DNA from 3 places in the Nocardia thraciensis genome. Region 1 is predicted to be linked to each of the others. Evidence: riboswitches for the same ligand, from Rfam matches in the RefSeq annotation. Region 1 holds a riboswitch; each other region holds the start of a gene.
What was found. A riboswitch is a leader RNA that binds a small molecule or an ion and turns the genes downstream of it on or off. The one in region 1 is predicted to bind cobalamin.
Positions count from the first base shown of each region.

Region 1 (5,454 bases):
GGACCCGCGCCCGGCCAATGCCCGGCTGCGGAACGGTTCCGGCCAACCACCGGCGGGAGTGCCGAGTTCCCCACGCAGGAAACCGATTACGGAGTCGGGGATGTCGTAACGGCCCGGATCGGCGGCGAAGTCCTCCACATCGATGCCCGAGCCGACCAGTGACAGCGCGAGGTCGCCCACCACCTTGGACGACGGCGTCACCTTCACCAGTCTGCCCAGCAGCCGATCCGCCGCAGCGTATTTCGCCTCGACCTCCTCGAACCGGTCGCCGAGGCCGAGCGCGATCGCCTGCTGGCGCAGGTTCGACAGCTGCCCGCCCGGAATCTCGTGGGTGTAGACGCGGCCGGTCGGACCCGGCAGCCCGGATTCGAAGGGCCCGTACACCTTTCGCAAGGCCTCCCAGTACGGCTCCAGATCGCACACATTGCCCAGGTTCAGCCCGCTGTCGTACTCCGAATTCGCCGCCGCCGCAACGATTGCCGACAGCGGCGGCTGGCTGGTCGTGCCGGCCATCGGCGCGCTGGCACCGTCGACGGCATCCGCACCGGCCTGCCACGCGGCCAGGTACGTCGCCAGCTGACCACCCGGTGTGTCGTGGGTGTGCACGTGCACCGGCAGGTCGAAATTGCTGCGCAGCGCGGTGACCAGGGTGTGCGCGGCGGGCGCGCGCAGCAGTCCGGCCATGTCCTTGATGCCGATGACGTGCGCGCCGGCGTCCACGATCTGCTCGGCCAGCTTGAGGTAATAGTCGAGCGTGTAGAGGTTTTCGTCCGGGTTCGACAGGTCGCCGGTGTAGCTCATCGCGACTTCCGCGAGGGCCGTGCCGGTTTCGCGCACCGCGTCGATGGCCGGGCGCATCTGGTCGACGTTGTTCAGCGCGTCGAAGATCCGGAAGATGTCGATCCCGGTCGCGGTGGCTTCGGAAACGAAGGCGCGCGTGACCTTTTCCGGGTACGGCGTGTACCCGACGGTGTTGCGCCCGCGCAGCAGCATCTGCAGGCAGATATTGGGGATCGCCTCCCGCAGCGCCGCCAGCCGCTCCCACGGGTCCTCGTACAGAAACCGCAGCGCCACATCGTAAGTCGCGCCGCCCCAGCACTCGACCGACAGCAGCTCCGGTGTCAGCCGCGCCACGTGCCCGGCCACCTGGATCAGGCTGTTGGTACGCACCCGGGTCGCCAGCAGCGACTGGTGCGCATCGCGGAAGGTGGTGTCGGTCAACGCGATTCCCCGCTGCTCGCGCAGGGCCTGCGCGAAACCCTCGGGACCCAGCCGCAGCAAACGCTGCCGCGACCCGTCCGGCGGCGGCGCCGTGGTGTCGATCGGAGGCAGCTTGTCGTGCGGGTACACCGCGGTGGGACGCTCACCGTGCGGCTTGTTGACGGTGATGTCGGCCAAATAGGTCAGGATCTTGGTGCCGCGGTCCGCGGACCCGCGCTGGGTCAGCAGGTAGGGCCGCTCGTCGATGAAGGAAGTGGTCACCCGCCCGGCCCGGAAGTCGGGATCGTCGAGCACCGCCTGCAGGAACGGAATGTTGGTCGCCACACCGCGAATCCGGAATTCGGCGACCGCCCGCCGGGCCCGGGCCACCGCCTGGGTGAAGTCGCGGCCGCGGCAGGTGAGCTTCACCAGCATCGAATCGAAATGCGCGCCGACCTCGGCGCCCAGGTTGGCGCCGCCGTCGAGGCGAATGCCGCCGCCGCCCGGACTGCGGTAGGCGGTGATGCGGCCGGTGTCCGGCCGGAAGCCGTTGGCGGGATCCTCGGTGGTGATCCGGCACTGCAGCGCGGCGCCGCGGATACCGATCGAGTCCTGGCTCAACCCCAGGTCGTCCAGGGTTTCCCCGGCGGCGATCCGCAACTGCGACGCCACCAGATCGACGTCGGTGATCTCTTCGGTGACGGTGTGCTCGACCTGGATACGGGGGTTCATCTCGATGAACACGTGATTGCCGCGCTCGTCGAGCAGGAACTCCACGGTGCCCGCGCAGCTGTAGCCGATCTGCCGCGCGAAGGCCACGGCATCGGCGCAGATGCGTTCGCGCAGTGCGGGATCCAGGTTCGGCGCGGGGGCCAGCTCGATCACCTTCTGATGCCGCCGCTGCAGCGAACAGTCCCGCTCGAACAGGTGGATGACATTGCCCCGCCCGTCGGCGAGGATCTGGACCTCGATATGGCGGGGATTGATCACCGCCTGTTCGAGGAATACCGTCTGGTCGCCGAAGGCCGATTCGGCCTCCCGCATAGCCGCCTCCACGGACTCGCGCAGCTGCGCCCGGTCGGCGACCCGGCGCATACCGCGGCCGCCGCCACCGGCGACGGCCTTGACGAATACCGGGAACCGCAGGGAATCCGCGGCCGACAGCAGCTCCTCCACGTCGGCCGACGGCGCGGTGGAGGCGAGCACCGGCAGCCCCGCGGCCTCCGCGGCGGCGATCGCGCGGGCCTTGTTACCGGTCAGTTCCAGCACCTCGGCCGAGGGGCCGATGAAGGTGATGCCCTCCCGCGCGCACGCCGCGGCCAGGTCCGGGTTCTCCGACAGAAATCCGTAACCGGGGTAGACGGCGTCGGCGCCGGCGGTCTTGGCCGCCTTGATGATCTCCTCGATCGACAGGTAGGCCCGCACAGGGTGGCCGGGCACCCCGATCTGGTACGACTCGTCCGCCTTCAGCCGGTGCACCGAATTGCGGTCCTCGTAGGGAAATACCGCGACGGTGCCGATCCCGAGTTCGTAAGCGGCGCGGAACGCTCGAATGGCGATTTCCCCGCGGTTGGCGACCAGCACTTTGGAGAACATTGGCTTAAGGTACCTGGCTCGTCGGCGAGTCCGGACATCGAATACGCCTTCGCAGCCAACCTCACAACCGAACCTTGCCGATCTGCAAATCTGTGTGACCTGCCGGTAACCGAGCCAGTACGCGTGGTTTCCGGCCAAAAGCGATGCGGGGTGGAATGACAGCGGCGGGCTCATACCCGGAATAACCGCTTTGCCCCGTGCCTTATCCTCTACTACGCAGCTGGTTCGCTGCGCCTGGCGAGTTGGAGCCCCGAGCGCCAGGGCGGCAGCGTCGAAACCGGTCCGGAGGGATCGGCCAGAGGGAACCCGGTGGGAATCCGGGACTGTCCCGCAGCGGTATGCAGGAACGACCGCCGTCACCAGCACTGGGTGCGCGCACCTGGGAAGCGACGGCCAGTAGGGACACCCCCGACGGGGAGATGCCTGCGAGTCCGAAGACCTGCCAGTTGTGCCGGGTACGCCGTATCCGGCGGCCACCGCCTCGTGGAATCGGGCGGGCGGACACCAGTGCACAGGCATCTCGGGCTCCGTCTGCTCTGTATGGCGGTGACCTGTGGCTTCCAGCACTGGAGAGACCGTGACTGATCACACCCCTTTCACCGCAACGGTTCTCGGCATTCCGCGGATCGGGCCGCGGCGCGAGCTCAAACGCGCGACCGAGAGTTACTGGGCCGGGCGCATCGACGCCGCCGACCTGCACGCCGTCGGGCGCGAGCTGCGGCGCACGCAGCTGGCCGCGCTGACGGCGGCCGGACTGGATTCGGTTCCCGTTGGGACCTTTTCCTATTACGATCAGATGCTCGACACCGCGGAGATGTTCGGCGCGCTGCCCCTGCGGGTCGCCGGAATCACCGACCCGGTGGAACGCTACTTCGCCGCGGCCCGGGGCACCGAGGACGTCGAGCCGCTGGAGATGACCAAGTGGTTCGATACCAACTACCACTACCTGGTCCCCGAGATCGGCCCGGGCACCTCCTTCGCGCTGCGTCCGGACAAGCTCCTCGGTGAGTTCCGCGAGGCTCGTGAACTGGGCGTACCCGCACGTCCGGTCGTCATCGGGCCACTGACCTTCCTGAAGCTGTCCAAGGGCCTCGACGGCATCTCGCCGGTGGATCGGCTGAACGATCTGCTCCCCCACTACCGCGAACTGCTCGGCCTGCTGGCCGCCGAGGGCGCCGACTGGGTGCAGATCGACGAGCCGGTGCTGGTCACCGACCTCACCGATGCCGAGCTGTCGCTGATGCGGCGCACCTACGCGGAGCTGTCCGGACTGCGGCAGCGACCGGCGATCCTGGTGGCGACCTACTTCGGCCGCCCGGGTGCGGCGCTGCCCGCCTTGGCGGACATGGGAATCGAGGGTGTCGCGCTCGATTTCGCCTCCGGCACAACGGTCGACGACGTGGCCGCGGTACCGGCCCTGGCGGACAAGCTGGTGGTGGCCGGTGTCGTCGACGGGCGCAATATCTGGCGGACCGACCTCGACGGGGCCTTGGCCTCGCTGGGCACGTTGCTGGGCAGTACCGGCGCGCTGGCGGTGTCGAGCTCCAGTTCGCTTCTGCACGTGCCGTATTCGCTGGACGACGAGACGGAGCTGGATCCGGCGCTGCGGTCGTGGCTGGCATTCGGCGCGGAGAAGGTCGGCGAGGTACGGCTGCTCGCCACCGCCCTGGGCGAGGGCACCGGCACCATCGCCGACGAACTGTCCGCGGCGCGGGCGGCGCGGGCGAGCCGTGCCGCCGATCCGCGCCTGCGCAACGATGCCGTGCGCGCCCGTCTGTCCGCGCTCGGCGCGGACGCCACCCGCCGCGCCCCCGCGACGGAACGCCGTGCGCTGCAACGGGAACGGCTGGGACTGCCGCTGCTGCCCACCACCACGATCGGCTCGTACCCGCAGACGACCGCGATCCGCAAGGCGCGAGCCGAACTGCGCAAGGGCGAGATCACCGGCGCGCAGTACCACGAGCGGATGCGCGCCGAGATCGCCGATGTCGTTGCGCTGCAGGAGAAGCTGGGTCTCGATGTACTGGTGCACGGCGAGCCCGAGCGCAACGATATGGTGCAGTACTTCGCCGAGCAGCTCGACGGCTTCTTCGCCACCGGCAACGGCTGGGTGCAGTCCTACGGCACCCGCTGCGTGCGGCCGCCGATCCTGTACGGGGACGTGGTGCGGCGCGCGCCCATGACCGTCGAGTGGATCGGGTACGCGCAGTCGCTCACCAGCAAGCCGGTCAAGGGCATGCTCACCGGCCCGGTGACGATCCTGGCCTGGTCGTTCGTGCGCGACGACCAGCCGCTGGCGGAAACGGCCCGGCAGGTCGCGCTCGCGATCCGCGACGAGACGGTGGACCTGCAGTCCTCCGGGATCCGCATCGTCCAGGTCGACGAACCGGCGCTGCGAGAGCTGCTGCCGCTGCGCGCGCAGGCCAAGCAGGCGTACCTGGACTGGGCGGTGACGGCGTTCCGGCTGGCGACCAGCGGCGTGTCCGACGCCACCCAGATCCACACCCACCTGTGCTACTCGGAATTCGGTGAGATCATCGGAGCTATCGCCGATCTGGATGCCGACGTCACCTCGATCGAAGCGGCCCGCTCGCACATGGAGGTGCTCGACGACCTCAACGCGGCCGGATTCCACCTCGGCGTCGGGCCGGGCGTCTA
Region 1 covers NZ_BAAGSM010000026.1:200,349-205,802, reverse strand. The annotation lists gene ACYVLQ_RS17170 (pyruvate carboxylase) at 1-2,796, opposite strand, end outside; cobalamin riboswitch at 3,058-3,257, shown strand; gene metE (5-methyltetrahydropteroyltriglutamate--homocysteine S-methyltransferase) at 3,374-5,454, shown strand, end outside.

Region 2 (5,454 bases), on a different contig from region 1:
CACCCGCGTGACGGCGCCCACCGCGCCCAGGTCGACGGTCAGCTCCGCCCGGTCGGCGGCGGGCAGCCAGCTGGTGGCGGCATCGCCGTCGACGGCCGCCTCGGCATAGTCGCCGGGCTGTTCGCTCGAGGCCATGGCGGTCTTGCACTGCGCCGCGTCGGCAGTGGGGTCCAGATCGGGGCGGCGGGTCGGCAACTCCAGCGAACTCCCCGACTCGACCCGGCGTATGCCCGCGGCCGTCTCCACCGGCAGCGGCTCCCCCGACCGGAGCGTGACCGTAGTATGCCGGGGACCGACGGCAACGTCGAAAACCCTTCCCTGCCAATCCAATCCGCGCACCGTCACGCCGTCGACAAGCTGCGGCGGGAGCAGCGGGTCCAGTCGCACCCGATCCTCGCGAAGACGCAGTCCCACCAGGCCGTTGGTGAACTCCTGCACGAAACCGCCTGCGAGCGTTGTGAAATAGAATGCGGGGGCGCCGGCGTGCGGATCCGTGGCGCCCGCCTTCTCGCCGCGCGCCTCGGCGAACTGCCCGAAGGGCTCGCGGGCGAAGGGACGGGCCGAGCGGTCGAGATAGGTGCCCACCGAACAGCCCGCCTCACCGTTGGCGGCGGCATCGATCTGATGCACCGAGTCGGTCATGGCGGGTCCGTCCGGATCGGTGCGCTCCGCGTAGTAGTCCAGCGTCTTCGCGGCTACCTGCGGCGGCATCGGCCACTCCAGCGGATACTGCAGCAGTACCGTATCGGCCTGCTTGATCTCCGATCCGCGATATCCCTCGTACTGCAGGAATATGCCGTCACGGGCATCGAACGGCATGCGCAGCCGATCGGCGAGCGCCGTCCACTCCGGCGGCGCGGGCGCGCCGATGATACGCGCGGCCGTGACCGCGTTCCGAAGCGCCACGGCCGCGACGCCGTTGGTGTACACACCGTCGTCGACGCCGTTGCTGTACTCGTCCGGCCCGGCGACATCGCGGACCGAGAAGCTGTCGTCCGGGTTCGGCGTCGCACGCGCGGCCCAGAATTCGGCGAGGCTCGACATGATCGGCCAGATGCGGTCGCGCAGGTAGCCGACGTCCTTGGTTGCCAGGTAGTACTGCCACGCGGCCAGCGACACATCACCCTGCAGGTGGATCTGGGTCACGCAGTGCGGCGGCGACCAGCTGTGGCATTCGCTCCACAGATCGCCGGTGCTCGCACTCGTCCACGGATAGAACGCGCCGGGATAGCCCAGGCGCCGGGCATTCTCGCGGGCGCCCGGCAGGGTCTTGTAGCGGTATTCGACCACCGACCGCGCCAGCTCCGGCTGTAGTTGCAGCAGCCCCGGGTACATCCAGATATCGGCGTCCCAGAAGACCAGACCGGCGTAGTTGTCGCTGCTCAGACCGGTCGGCGACACGCTGTTGTCCTGCCGCGGATTCGTCGCCGAATACAGCGAGTACAGCGCGCCGCGCGTCCAGCGCTGCACGTCCGGGCGGCCGGGCACCTCGATATCGGATGCCCACAGCTCGCGCCACGCCCGCGCCTGTGCGGCAAGCAGATTCGGCCACCCTCGCTCGGCGGCCCCGCGCGCGGCGTCCGTCGCGGACCGGCCGGGATCGGCGGCGGTGAGCCCGGTGTCGACGCCGACGAACTTCGTGACCTCGAGGGGCCTTCCCGACACGACCTCCGATGTCGCCTGCTGGCCGGATTCCTGCGGTCGCACCGTACCGTCGGCGGCCAGCACCGAGGCCACATTGCCGACCACATTCGTTGTCCTAGTACGGAATTCGGCATTGAGGGTGCCTGGAGCCGGTGACGAGAACCCGGTCCGATCGATGCGGCGGGCACCGGCGAAATCGAGCAGGTCGGTGACGGTCACCTGCCCGTCCCAGTGCGGCGTGACGGTGAGATGTACGGCGGCGGCGTGCTGATCGGTGCGATCGGCGAATATGTCGTAGGCCAGATCGGTGGCGCGGCCGTCGCGCGTGGTCCAGGTCAGTTCGGTCCGCACCATGCCGCAGCGCAGGAACTGGGTCTGCCGGAAGTTCGACACCTGCGCGGGTGACGTTGCCGGAGAGAAGGTTTCACCGCCGACCCCGACCCGCAACGTCGACCAGTTCGGCAGCGCCGCGGCCACCGTCAGCCCGTCGGCCAGCGCCGGTTCGCGCCCGTACAGCCCGGCCACGAACGCACCGTCGTAGCGCGGGGTGTACAGCGGCCAGCCGGTGCGCTCACCGGTCTCGACGTAACCGGTTCCGGCGGGCGGCACCCGCAGGCCGAGATAACCGTTGCCGACGAACGGATGCGCCTCGAAACCCGCGGCGAACGACGCCGAGGACGGCGCCCACCCCGGTTCGGCGGAAGCCGGGTCCCCGGGGCAGGGGTACGACAGCGACGAGTCCCCGGACCGCGCACGGACCGCGACCACGATCGCGGCGACGACCAGCACGGTCACTGTCGCCGCGACGATTCCGATCAGCAGCCGGGGGCGGCGGCCGAATGACGATCCCGCAGTTGACGCCACAGAACTCAGGGTGTCACAGTTCAGGTGACCACAGCGACGGTGACGCGGTAACCCGGTGCGATTCCGGGGCGGTCGCGCCACTGTAATCCGGCCCCTCGGCCGGTTAGCCAGACATCGGCACCGTCGTTGCCAGACTCGCTCGCGGGGACGCGACCATCCCCGAAGGAGGACCACCATGGCCATTGCGCACACCCCCGGCCGCGCAACCGATTCGCTCGCCACCGTGCTCGTTGCGGTAGGCGTCGTCCTGTTGGCACTGCTCACGCTGTACCTGGTCGGCTTCGATCAGGGCGCGGTCTCCCGGAGCGGGATGTACCTGCACGAGCTGATGCACGACGGGCGACACCTGCTGGGCGTGCCGTGCCACTGACCGGTTCGCTGAAGACCCTGCTCCTACGCGGCCTGCTGGCCGGACTCATCGCCGGACTGCTGGCGGGCACCGTCGGGTTCGTCATAGGCGAGCCGAGGGTCGAGTCGGCCATCGCCATCGAGGAGGCCGCGGCAGGCGGGCATTCCCACGAGGAGTCCGAAGAACCACTGGTCAGCCGCGGTGGGCAGAAGTTCGGCGAATTCCTCGCACTCGGGCTGTCCGGGCTGGCGCTGGGCGCGATCTTCGCCGCCGCGGCCCACTTCGCGCGCCGCCACACCAGCCTGCCGGGGCCGAAACTGGCTGTGGCACTGGGATTGTGCGGCTGGCTCGCGATCACCGCGGTGCCGTTCTTCAAGTACCCGGCCAATCCCCCGGCGGTGGGCGAGCCGGACACGATCAACGAGCGCACCCTGCTGTGGGTGGCGGCGGTCCTGCTCGGGTTCGCGGCGGTCGGCAGCGCGGTGTTCGCGCACCGCCTGCTCGCCGCGCAACTGAGCACGGTCAGGTTCGGCGGTGCGGTGGCGGCGTTCGTGATCGTGACGGCGGTCGGTTATATCGCGCTGCCCGGGGTGAACGAAGTGAAGGACAACTTCCCGGCGACTCTGCTGTGGCAGTTCCGGGTGTCGTCGCTGGCGGTCTCGGCCACGCTGTGGGCCGTGCTGGGGCTGGCATTCGCGACCCTCACGGAGTTCGCCGATCGCAGGCAGGCCGCGGTCGCCGCCTGACGTACGTGGTCCGCGGCCGCACACGGCAACGGCGGACATGCACGTAGGCGAACACAACGAGGGGCGGTGCGTTCACACCGCCCCTCGTCATGTCCTCACGCGTTCAGGACTCCAGCGCGGCATCCAGTTCGATGGTGCCGACGCCCGCCAGCGCCTTGCTGATCGGGCAGCCGGTCTTCGCGCCCTCGGCGGCGGCCTGGAAGCCCGCGGCGTCCAGCCCGTCGACCTTGCCGCGCACGGTCAGCTTGATGGTGCTGATGTGGAAGCCGCCCGCCGGATCCGGACCCAGCGTGACATCGGCGTTGACGTCCAGGCTCCGCACCGTGCCGCCGGCGTTGCCGATCTGGCCCGACAGCGCCATGGCGTAGCACGACGAATGCGCGGCGGCGATCAGTTCCTCCGGGCTGGTGGTGCCCTCGGCCGTGTCGGCGGTCCGCTTCGGGAACGACACGTCGAACTTGCCGACGCCGGAGCTCGCCAGCTCGACCTGGCCAGAGCCGTCCTGCAGGCCCCCGGTCCAAGCGGTGCGCGCGGTACGTGTTGGCATCACTGTCCTTTCACAGTCGGAATGGATTGCCGTCCCGACCGAACCTACCCGCTCGGCCGCTCGCCCGTACGCTCGGCGGCCCGCCCCCGCTCGGCCCCGGAGCCGCACCGGCGGCCTGCTACGCCAACATCCTGCTCGCCCCACTCGCCTCCGAGGTCTATCGCGGTCAGCGCTCCCGCAAGCTGACCCCCGACCAGATCGCGAGGGCCTCGAGGCAGGTGGCCTACGGGGTGCTCGGCTGACCGCAACTCCGGCACCCCGCGGGCCCGTACTACGTATTGTGTTGTCGTTCAAACCATGTCGCGGCGCTTGACCGACCACACGGTGGCGGTGACGAATACCGCGATGTACACGCCGAGCACCGCGAACGACACCGGGCGGGAAAGCACGTCCAGTACCCCGGGGGTCGCCGCGCCCCCGACCGTGCGCATAGCACCGGCCAGTGATCCGGCCGCCGTGCCTGGAAGGTAGTCCGTCACAGCCTGGATCGGCGAGAAGATCGCGCCGACGCCACGCAGCAGGTTCTCGACCACCAGCACCCACACCAGCCCGAGGCCGACGGCCAGTGCGGGGCCCCGGGCGATGGCGCCGACCAGCGCACCGGCCAGTGTCCACATCCCGAGAATGAGCGTGCCCGTGACTATTCCGAGCAGCGCCCGGCCCGCTGACGGCAGCGCCAGCGAACCGTGCTGCGCGGAGCCGATCACCGCGGCCACCCCGGTGTCGATCACGAACGCCGCACAGACCAGCCCGACCACCACCGCGGACAGCGCCAGCACGGTGCCCGTCAGCACGCTCACCCGCCCGGGGCCCTGGGTGAGGACGGTTTTCCAACTGCCCCAACCGTATCCGCTGCCGGTCACCATCGCGCCGAGCACCAGCATCAGCGCACCGCCGAACATCGCCATCCCCTGCGTGAACACCTCCGGCACCGCGGCGGGCAGCATCAGCCGCAGCAAGACCTCGCGCGGCTGTCCGTTGGACATCCGCGAGCTGTCGCCCGTGGTGTAGGCCAGGTAGTTGAACAGGTACGCGAAGGTGAGATTCAGCAGGATCCAGGTGCCGAGCACGACCCAGAACGCGGGCCACTTGCGCAGCCGATCGAGTTCCGCGGCGGTGCAGGCCACCACATCCCGCATTCCCTGCCTGACGCTCATGCCGCTTCCTCCAGTTTCGTCATCTCGAAAAACACTTCCTCCAGCGACTTTTCGTCGATGCGCAGCTCCAGCAGATCCGCACCGGCCGCGATCACCGCGCGCGCCACCGCCGGCGCCATCGCCGTACCGGCATCCACTCTGATACCG
Region 2 covers NZ_BAAGSM010000033.1:367,224-372,677, forward strand. The annotation lists gene ACYVLQ_RS22865 (discoidin domain-containing protein) at 1-2,508, opposite strand, end outside; cobalamin riboswitch at 2,502-2,645, shown strand; gene ACYVLQ_RS22870 (CbtB domain-containing protein) at 2,684-2,878, shown strand; gene ACYVLQ_RS22875 (CbtA family protein) at 2,869-3,603, shown strand; gene ACYVLQ_RS22880 (OsmC family peroxiredoxin) at 3,707-4,150, opposite strand; gene ACYVLQ_RS22885 (hypothetical protein) at 4,177-4,392, shown strand; gene ACYVLQ_RS22890 (ABC transporter permease subunit) at 4,441-5,307, opposite strand; gene ACYVLQ_RS22895 (ABC transporter ATP-binding protein) at 5,304-5,454, opposite strand, start outside.
Region 2: linked by a shared signal. The riboswitch ahead of ACYVLQ_RS22870 (CbtB domain-containing protein) and the one ahead of metE (5-methyltetrahydropteroyltriglutamate--homocysteine S-methyltransferase) in region 1 are both predicted to bind cobalamin.

Region 3 (5,454 bases), on a different contig from region 1:
CAGCAGCGCGAGCACTTCGGCGATATCGTCGCCGGAGGTCCGCATGGCCGAGGTCCCCCACACCGACAGCCCCACCGAGCGCGGATAGTCGCCGTGGTCGGCCAGATACCGCTGCAGCAGCGAATCCGCCATGGCCTGACCGGTTTCCCAGGCCAGCCGGGACGGCACCGCCTTCGGATCGACGGAGTAGAAGTTGCGGCCCGTGGGCAGCACATTGATCAGCCCGCGCAGCGGCGACCCGCTCGGCCCGGCCGGGATGAAACCACCGTCCAGCGCATGCAGGATCCGCGCGATCTCGACCCCGGTCCGGCGCAGCCGAGGAACCACTTCGGTTGCCGCGAAACGCAATACGGCGCGCAGCGTATCGATCCGATCGGCCGGGAGCACGATGGCGCCGGCACCCGGTGCGCTGCCCTCGCTCGCTCGGGGTTCCGGTTCACCGCCGTCGCCGCGCGCGGGCAACCCCGTCCCGTTGAGTGCCGGAGCGCCGCCCGCCGTCACGTATCGATCGATCACACCGTCGACGGCATCGACCGTCCAGTCCGCGGCCTGCAGCGCGGCCAGCAGCGTCCGGGCGCGCGTCTCCACCGCGTCCACCCGCTCCCGCGATTCGTCCCCGGATTCGCTGAGCCCCAGTGCCTCTCGCAACCCCGGGACGGCGTGCTCGCCACCCCACAGCTGCCGGGCGCGCAGCATGGCCAGCACCAGATCCAGCTCGCCCTCCCCCACCGGCGCCTGTCCCAGGACATGCAGGCCGTCGCGGATCTGCACATCCTTGATCTCGCACAGCCAGCCGTCGACGTGCAGCAGCATGTCGTCGAAGACGTCCTCGTCCGGGCGCTCCTCGAGACCCAGGTCGTGGTCCATTTTGGCGGCCCGCATCAACGTCCAGATCTGCTGCCGGATCGCGGGCAGCTTCGCCGGGTCGAGCGCCGAGATGTTGGCGTGCTCGTCGAGCAGCTGCTCCAGACGCGAGATGTCGCCGTAGGTCTCGGCGCGCGCCATCGGCGGGATCAGATGGTCGACCAGGGTCGCGTGCGCGCGCCGCTTGGCCTGCGTGCCCTCGCCCGGGTCGTTGACCAGGAACGGGTAGATCAGCGGCAGGTCGCCCAGCGCCGCGTCGGTGGCGCAGGCGGCCGACATGCCGAGGGTCTTGCCGGGCAGCCACTCCAGGTTGCCGTGCTTGCCCAGGTGCACCATGGCGTCGGCCGCGAAACCGTCGGGGGCCGAGATCCACCGGTAGGCCGCCAGATAGTGGTGGCTCGGCGGCAGATCCGGGTCGTGGTAGATGGCCACCGGGTTCTCGCCGAAGCCGCGCGGCGGCTGCACCATCAGTACCACATTGCCGAAACGCAGTGCGGCGATGACGATCTCACCGGCCGGGTCGGCGGAGCGGTCGACATACAGTCCCCCGGGCGGCGGACCCCACGCCGCGACCACCGCCGTGCGCAGCTCCTCGGGCAGGGTCTCGAACCATTCCGTGTAGCGGGCCGCGCCGATGCGAATCGGGTTGCCCTCCAGCTGTTCCGCGGTCAGCCAGTCCGGATCCTGGCCACCGGCGGCGATGAGCGCGTGGATCAGCGCGTCACCGTCCCGCTCGTCCAGTCCGGGGATCTCCCCCGGCGCACCGAGATCGTAACCGGCCGAACGCATCTCGGTGAGCAACCGGATGGCGCTGGCGGGGGTGTCCAGGCCCACGGCATTGCCGATGCGGGCGTGCTTGGTGGGATACGCGGACAGCATCAGCGCGATGCGCCGCCGCCCCGTCGGCAGGTGCCGCAGCCGCGCGTGCCGCACCGCGAGTCCCGCCACCCGCGCCGCGCGCTCCGGGTCCGGCACGTAGGCCGACAGACCCTCGGCGTCGAACTCCTTGAACGAGAACGGCACCGTGATGATGCGGCCGTCGAATTCCGGCACCGCGACCTGGGTGGCAACGTCCAGCGGCGACAGCCCGTCGTCGTTGGCCTCCCACTGCGCCCGGCCGCTGGTCAGGCACAGGCCCTGCAGGATCGGCACATCCAGCTCGGCCAGCGCCCCGATGTCCCAGGCCTCGTCGTCGCCGCCAGCCGACGCCGTCGCCGGTTTGGTGCCACCGGCCGCGAGCACGGTGACCACGAGCGCGTCGGCGCCGCGCAGGGTTTCGATCAGTTCCGGCTCCGCAGTACGCAGCGAGGCGCAGTAGAGCGGCAGCGGCCGCCCGCCCGCCTCCTCGATCGCGGTGCACAGCGCGTCGACGTAGGCGGTGTTCCCGGCCAGATGCTGGGCCCGGTAGTACAGCACGGCCACACGTGGGCCGTCCACGTCGCGCGCGTCCCGCTCCAGCTCGCCCCAGTCGGGCAGGTGCACGGGCGGCTCGAAGCCGTGCCCGGTGAGCAGAACGGTGTCGGACAGGAAGTTGTGCAGCTGGCGCAGATTGGCCGGCCCGCCCGCCGCCAGGTAGTTGTGCGCGTCCGCCGCGACGCCGCCGGGCACCGTGGAGCATTCCATCAGCTCGGCGTCGGGCGCCATCTCGCCGCCGAGGGCCACCACCGGAATTCCGCTGCCGCGCAGCGCGTCGAGTCCTTCCTCCCACGCGCGGCGGCCGCCGAGGATGCGCACCACCACCAGGTCGGCGCCCTCGAGCACGCCCGGCAGATCGTCGGGCAGCAGCCGGGCGGGGTTGGCCAGCCGGTAGTCGGCGCCGCTGGCGCGGGCGGACAGCAGGTCGGTATCGGAGGTGGACAGCAGCAGAATCACGGTTCGGCCTTCCTCGGGTGACGCGCCCATCAGGGAGTTGGCGCTCGCCAGGAGGGTCTGACTGTCACAGTGGCGCGACCGCACCGGAATTGCACCGGTTTCCTCGTGCTGCGCGAGCCCCCGGATGCTACCGCGCCGGTCGTCCGCCGCCGGAGCCCCGGCCCCGGTGCCCGCCGCCGGGAACTATGCATCGAACTCGCAACGACCTGCTGTTTCAGCATTTTCCCGTCCGGCACAGCGGCGTACGCTCGAAATATGCCGAACTCCCCGGGATGGGCCAGGCGGAATCGCTTCGCCGCCTGGTCAGGAATTGTTTGCATGATGGTTGCCGTTGCGTTGCTGGCTATGGCGCTGGCGGCAGCTGCCGGAAATCGCGGCGATCTGTTGCTGATTGCCGCGGGCGTGTGCGCGGCGGTCGCGATCTTCGGTCTGCTCGTCTTCCAGACGACCAACCGCCGCGATCACGCCGACCACCACGAACGGCCACATCTGTTGGACGACAGCTACGTTCCGATCCCGCCGTGGAAGGGCCATACCCGCGGCGAGGCCGACGAGAGAGGACGCTGATCGTATGCCGGTAACCCCGAGCTGGGTTCGACGCAATCGCTTAGTCGCCTGGTTGAGCTACTTCGGCGTGCTGGTCACCTTCGCGACGCTCGCCATGGCGTTGACCGCCGCGGGCAGCGGCCACCAGGGCTGGGCGATGCTGTCCGGCGAAGTCTGCGCTGCGACGGTGATTATCGGGCTCACCCTGTACGGCACGACGGTGCGCCGCGACCGTGCCGACCGACATGCGGCGCCGAGTCTGCTCAACGATTGCTGGGAGGAGACCCCCACCTTCGCCCACCGCCAGGGTTCCCCCGCGCGGACGACCGGATCGGAGGGCTGAGCCCATGTCGAGCGCACCGCACCACACCGGACCCGCGCCGAGATGGGTCAAGCGAAACCGGATCGCGGCCTGGACCGGGTATTTCTGCCTGATGCTGGCCTTCGCCGCGCTCGGGGTCGGACTCACCTCGGCCGGGCGCGCCGAGGACGGCTGGGCGATCCTGTGGGGCGTGGTATTCCTGATCGCCGTCGGCCTGGGCATCGGAATCGCGGGCACCACCGTGCACCGCGACCACGTCGAGGGGCACAAGCCGCCCCACCTGCTCTGAGTCCGGCCCGACGTCTGGTCCGCCGCGGCGGCGCCGACTCGCGGGGCGAATCGTAGGCTGAAGGCATCATGACTCGCTCCGCGCCCGATTCCTGCCCCGGCGTCCTGCGGCTGCACCAGGCCGCCGACGGTCCGCTGGCGCGGATTCGACTGCCCGGCGGTATGCTGCGGCCCGACCAGTTGCGCTCCCTCGCCGAGGCGGCGCGCGAACTCGGCAACGGCGATATCGAACTCACCTCGCGCGGCAACGTGCAGCTGCGGCAGATGCACGACGCCGACGCGCTGGCGGCCCGGCTCGATGCCGTCGGGCTGCTGCCCAGTCCCACGCACGAGCGGGTGCGCAATATCGTCGCCTCGCCGCTGTCGGGCCGGGTGGGTGGCTGGACCGATGTGCACGCGCTGGTCCAGGGACTGGATGAGCGACTGCGGGCGACGCCGACGCTGGCGGAGCTGCCGGGGCGGGTGTTGTTCACCCTCGACGACGGGCGCGATGATGTGAGCGGCCTCGGCGGCGATATCGGCGTCCACGCGGTCGGCGGCGACGACTACACCCTGGTGCTGGGCGGCCGCGATACCGGTATCCGGTTGCCGGGCACGGAGGTTCTCGACGTGCTGCTCGCGGCGGCACGCGCGTTCCAGGAGTTGCGCGGCGAGCAGTGGCGTCTGCACGAGATCGAGGACGGGCCCGCCCGGGTCGCCGCGCGGCTCGACCTCGCCGCCGCCGCGGAGCCACTGGAATTCGGTGCGGGCCACGACATTCCGATCGGCTGGCTCACCCAGTCCGACGACCGGGTGGCGCTGGGCGCGGGCGTCCCGCTGGGCAGCCTCCCGGCGCGTACCGCCGAATTCGTTGCCGCCGTGGAACATCCGATCCTGGTGACACCCTGGCGCAGCCTGGTGATCGCCGATCTGGAAGAGTCGCCCGCCGAGCAGGTGGTGCGCGTACTCGCCCCGATGGGCCTGATCTTCGACGCGCACTCGCCGTGGCTGCTGGTCACCGCGTGCGCCGGAAAACCCGGATGCGCCAAGTCCCGCACCGACGTTCGCGCCGACGCCGCTGCGGCGGTGACCACGGGCCGTATCACGACCGCGGGCCCTCCCGCCACCGGCACGCGCGGCGGCCTCGAGGCCGCCGACCTCGAGGTCTCCGGCCGCCAGCACTGGTCCGGCTGCGACCGCCGCTGCGGCCGCCCCCGCGGCGCCCGCACCGATGTGATCGCCGAACCGGACGGCTACCGCATCACCCCACCACACCCCGACATCCGCTGACCACCCGCGCGGTCGGCCCACCGAAGCTGTCCTCTGCGTCTCGCCGTCGCCCCTGAAGGGTTTCCCGTCTGTGCTACACCATGGATCGTGGCCACCCTCGGTGGGGAGGGCTCAACCCGCTGCCGCCTCGTCGCGCGCAGCTCGCTCGGCATGCCATTCCAGGGTGCAGCATTTGACGCTGCCACCGGCCTTCAGCAATTCCGACAGGTCGATGCCGATCGGTTCGTAACCGCGAGCGCGCAGTTGGTCGGCCAACGCCGTGGCACGGTCGCTGAGGAATACGCGGTGACCGT
Region 3 covers NZ_BAAGSM010000017.1:245,343-250,796, reverse strand. The annotation lists gene cobN (cobaltochelatase subunit CobN) at 1-2,736, opposite strand, end outside; adenosylcobalamin-variant (AdoCbl-variant) riboswitch at 2,779-2,854, opposite strand; gene ACYVLQ_RS09000 (hypothetical protein) at 3,055-3,303, shown strand; gene ACYVLQ_RS08995 (hypothetical protein) at 3,308-3,625, shown strand; gene ACYVLQ_RS08990 (hypothetical protein) at 3,630-3,893, shown strand; gene cobG (precorrin-3B synthase) at 3,962-5,161, shown strand; gene ddaH (dimethylargininase) at 5,273-5,454, opposite strand, start outside.
Region 3: linked by a shared signal. The riboswitch ahead of cobN (cobaltochelatase subunit CobN) and the one ahead of metE (5-methyltetrahydropteroyltriglutamate--homocysteine S-methyltransferase) in region 1 are both predicted to bind cobalamin.